DNA from 2 places in the Labrys sp. KB_33_2 genome. Region 1 is predicted to be linked to the other one. Evidence: riboswitches for the same ligand, from Rfam matches in the RefSeq annotation. Region 1 holds a riboswitch; the other holds the start of a gene.

Region 1 (2,198 bases):
CGACCTTCTCCAGCGCCTGGTAGATCGGCACCGTGCCGATCGGCACCGGCGAGTTGCGCAGGATCCAGGAGCGGATGTTGTGGATGTTGCGCCCGGTGGAGAGGTCCATAACGGTGTCGGCGCCCCAGCGCGTGGCCCAGACCAGCTTCTCCACCTCCTCGGCAGCACCCGAGGTGACGGCTGAGTTGCCGATATTGGCGTTGACCTTCACCAGGAAGTTGCGGCCGATCACCATCGGCTCGAGTTCGAGATGGTTGATGTTGGCGGGCAGGATCGCCCGGCCCAGGGCGATCTCGTCGCGCACGAATTCGGGCGTGACGAATTTAGGGATGGCGGCGCCGAAATCCTCGCCGTCGGCGCGGCGCTCGGCCGCTCCCTCCAGCGCCTTCTCGCGGGCGAGATTCTCGCGGAAGGCGGCATAGACCATCTCTTCGGTGACGATGCCGGCCTTGGCAAACTCGTACTGAGTGACGCGCTGGCCGTCCGCTCCGCGGCGCAGCAGGCGCTGGGCCGGGCAGGGCTCCACCAGCCTGTCGGCCGAGACGTTGCCGTTGTCCTCGGGCTTGACGGTCCGGCCCTCGATCGCGCCGAAGCCGCGGCCGGCGATCCAGCTTTCGCGCAGGGTTGGCAGGCCCTGCTTCAGGTCGATGCTAGCGCTGTCCTCGGTATAGGGGCCGGAGGGATCATAGACGCGGATCGGGGCGAGCGAAGCATCGCTCAGCGCGATCTCACGAAAGGGCACCTGCATCTGGGGATGCGAAGCGGGGGCCGCATAGACCTTGCGGGAGCCGGCGATGGGCCCCGTGGTCACGCTTTGCGGCGCGGCAATCTTGGTCTTGGGATTTTGGATGTTCATGGATCTCCTCCTCGTTGCGAGTCATGGAGATCCGGGGCGACGATTGTCTGGGCAGAACCGGCATCCCAGCCGATTCCGGGACCTGGAGCCAATTCCTAGCGCCAAAGCCCTGTTCCCGTCCCTTCGCCGGCATGACCCGGATCAGGTTCGAAGGGTTCGGCTCTAGGCCATCTCAGCCCCGCTTGCGCAGGACACCCCTCGGAACGATTCCAAGGTTAGACCCGGAATCGCCGGGCGTCCAGAGGGAAGGATTGTCGCATTATTTTGGAAGAAGGAGCGTTGCCATCCCTCATCCGCCTGCCGGCCCCTTCTCCCGCAAGGGGAGAAGGGGGGATCCTGGAAAGCGCAGCGTTGGCCGATCGCCTTCTCCCCTTGCGGGTATCGTCCACTCCACTTGGAGTGGACTGGGTGCCCCGAAGGGGCGGATGAGGGGTCGCTCTGCCCTGTTTGGACTTCGGACCTCAACACCTTGAAAGAGCCGGGTCCGAAGACCCGCCTCTCCAAAGGACGACCTCACCCCCGCCAGGCAGCGGCGATCATGTCCGAGGCCTTCTCGGCGATCATCACCACGGGCGCATGGGTATTGCCGGAGACGATTGTCGGCATGATCGAGGCATCGGCGATGCGCAGGCCGGACATGCCGCGCAGGCGCAGCTCGGGGTCGACCACGGCCGCCGCGTCGGTGCCCATCCGCGCCGTTCCGACCGGGTGGAAGATGGTGGTGGCGATGTCGCCGGCGGCCTTGGCGAGATCGTCGGCCGACTGGATCGCCGGCCCCGGCTTCAGCTCCTCCGGCCGGAAGGCCTGCATGCGCCGGGTCGCCATCAGGCGGCGGGCCGCGCGGATCGAATCGGCCGCGACCGCACGGTCGCCTTCCGTGGAAAGGTAGTTCGGCGCGATTTCCGGATGGGTCTGGGCATCCGGCGAGACGATGCGGACATGGCCGCGTGCCTCCGGCCTGAGATTGCAGACCGAGACGGTTATGGCCGGAAAGGGATGGAGCGGAGACCCGAAGGCGTCGAGCGACAGAGGCTGGACATGGAACTCGATATTGGCGCTGCCAAAACGCGCATCCGACTTCATGAAGATGCCGAGTTGGCTCGGTGCCATCGCCATCGGCCCGGAGCGCTTGAGGACATAGGTGAGGGCGATCTCAGCCTTGCCCAGCAGCGAGGCCTGCCATTCGTTCAGGGTACGTGCGCCGCTGATCCTGAACACGGTGCGGATCTGCAGATGGTCCTGCAGGTTCTCGCCGACGCCGGGCGCATCCAGCACGAGGGGGATGCCGTGCCTGGCCAGCAGCCCCGCCGGACCAACGCCAGAAAGCTGCAGGAGCTGCGGC
Region 2 (2,198 bases), on a different contig from region 1:
ACAGCAAGGTGGAGAGCAGCGCCTGATAGACAGTGAAGCCGGCAATCGAGACGAGATAGCCGACATTGCCCTGCCAGGCATCGCCGCCAGCCGCGAGGAACAGGCTGGCGAGCGCTGCGAGCACGAGCGCGGCAAGGGCGCCAAGGAGAATCAGGCCGGGCATTCAGGATGGAGCGCGTTTATCCTCCCCTGGAGGGGGAGGGTGGAGGCTCGGCGTTTCGGAGCCACTGTCAGCTTCATTCGTCTCTCGTTCGTCACTTGGCCATGGCGGCCAGCCATTCGTCGATCCAGGCCTTACGATTCTCGGCGAGCTTGGCGGGATCGGCCATCAGGGCCTTGGCCGGAACGGCAACGGCCTTGAAGCTCTCCGGAAGTCCTGCCGCCGGCGTCTTGGCCGGATACATCCAATTGGTCTCGGGCAACGCAGCCTGGGCCTCGTCCGAGAGCAGGAAGGTGAGGAATTGACGCCCGAGCTCCTGTTGCTTGGAACTCGCCACCACCCCGGCGACTTCGACCTGGGTCTGATGGCCTTCCGGGAACATCGCGGCCTTGTAGTTGGTCTTCTTCTCGGCGCCGATGTGATAGGCGGGCGAGGTCGAATAGGAGAGCACCATGTCGGCCTCCCCCTTCAGGAACAGGCCATAGGCTTCCGACCAGCCCGAGGTGACGGTGACGATGCGCGGCTTCAGCGACTTCCAGGCCTCGGGGGCCTTGTCGCCATAGACGGCCCTGACCCAGGCGAGCAGGCCGAGGCCCGGCGTGGAGGTGCGCGGATCCTCGATCACCAGCTTGGGGCCGTTCTTGTCGTCGACCAGTTCCTTCAGGCTGGCCGGCGGGGTCTTGAGCTTGTCGCTGTCATAGACGAAGGCGAAATAGCCCCAGTCATAGGGAATGAAGGTCTTGTTGGTCCAAGGTTCGGGCAGAGAGAGCTTCTCGGCTGCCACGCCATGCGGCACGAAAAGACCGGACTTTTCCGCCTCTCCCATCAGATTGTCGTCGAGACCGACGACAACATCCGCCTTGGTCGAGGCGCCTTCAAGCTTGAGCTTGGCGAAGAGAGCGCCGCCGTCATCGGCGGTGACATAGGTCAGTTTGCAGTTGCACTTGGCCTCGAAGGCGGTTTGCAGCGGCTTGCCGGGACCGTATTCGCTCGAAAAGCTCTCATAGGTGTAGACGGTGAGCACCGGCTTGTCCTCGGCCGAGGCCGTCGTGGCAACGGTGGCCAGTGCGAGAGCGGCGAGCAGTTTCCTCAGCATAGCGTCCTCCATGTCGAAAACGGTTCGATACGGACGACGGCGGTGAAGAAAATTGCGGTGAAGCTGAAAGCTTCGAAGCTCATCCCTCCGCCGGCACGACCCGGATCAGGTTCGATGGGTTAGACGAAGCTTGCGGCCACCGTCTTCTCAGCCCTTGCGGGCACCCCATGAGACGATTCCCGTGTTAGCGCTTTCCCGAGGCAAGGGAAAGCCCGTTTCGTGGCGGAGATCGCCCACGGCCGACAAGGCGCAAAACTGAAGAGGTTATCCGCCTGCCATCAAGCGATGCCGAGCCGGGCCGCTGCGAAGGGCCGAAGGCGCGGATCCTCATAATCGGGAATCGCCAGTTCCACGCCCGCAGCCAGCAGTGCCTCCTCGCTCATGCTGGTAGCAAGACCGATCACGGCAAGGCCCGCTGCCTTGCCGGCCGTGATACCCGAGCGTGAATCCTCGAAGGCCAGGCTGGAAGCAGCCATTCCCTGCAGGCGTTCCAGGCCAACGAGATAAGGATCCGGATGGGGCTTGGGATTGGTAACCTCGGCGCCGATCACCACGGTAGGGAAGCGCTCCACCAGGCCTAGATTGACGAGTTGATGCTCCGCATTGTCCCGCGGCGCATTGGTGACCACACCGATCGGCACGCCGTTCTTTTCGAGCCAGTCGAGAAAATCCGTCAGCCCCTTTGCCGGCTTGAGCCCGACGAATAGGCTGCGAAACATCGCCTCCTTGTCGTCGACGAGCTTGAGTGCGACATCCTCGTCCAGATCCTTCAGGAAGTTCCTGGCGAGCAGGCTGTTGGGCTGGCCCATGATCTCGGAAACATAGGTATCAAGGGAGAGTTCGATGCCATGTGGCGCCACCATCTCGCGCCAGGCCTCGTAATGCAGGTGATCGGCATCGACCAGAGTGCCATCGAGATCGAAAAGGGCAACGGACTTCACG

What was found. A riboswitch is a leader RNA that binds a small molecule or an ion and turns the genes downstream of it on or off. The one in region 1 is predicted to bind thiamine pyrophosphate.
Region 2: linked by a shared signal. The riboswitch ahead of thiB (thiamine ABC transporter substrate binding subunit) and the one ahead of thiC (phosphomethylpyrimidine synthase ThiC) in region 1 are both predicted to bind thiamine pyrophosphate.

The regions. Positions count from the first base shown of each region.
Region 1 covers NZ_JBFREW010000003.1:359,311-361,508, forward strand. The annotation lists gene thiC (phosphomethylpyrimidine synthase ThiC) at 1-856, opposite strand, end outside; TPP riboswitch at 958-1,065, opposite strand; gene AB4037_RS07205 (GMC family oxidoreductase) at 1,370-2,198, opposite strand, start outside.
Region 2 covers NZ_JBFREW010000009.1:188,065-190,262, forward strand. The annotation lists gene AB4037_RS17540 (ABC transporter permease subunit) at 1-163, opposite strand, end outside; gene thiB (thiamine ABC transporter substrate binding subunit) at 255-1,256, opposite strand; TPP riboswitch at 1,322-1,434, opposite strand; gene AB4037_RS17550 (HAD family hydrolase) at 1,535-2,197, opposite strand; gene AB4037_RS17555 (ABC transporter ATP-binding protein) at 2,194-2,198, opposite strand, start outside.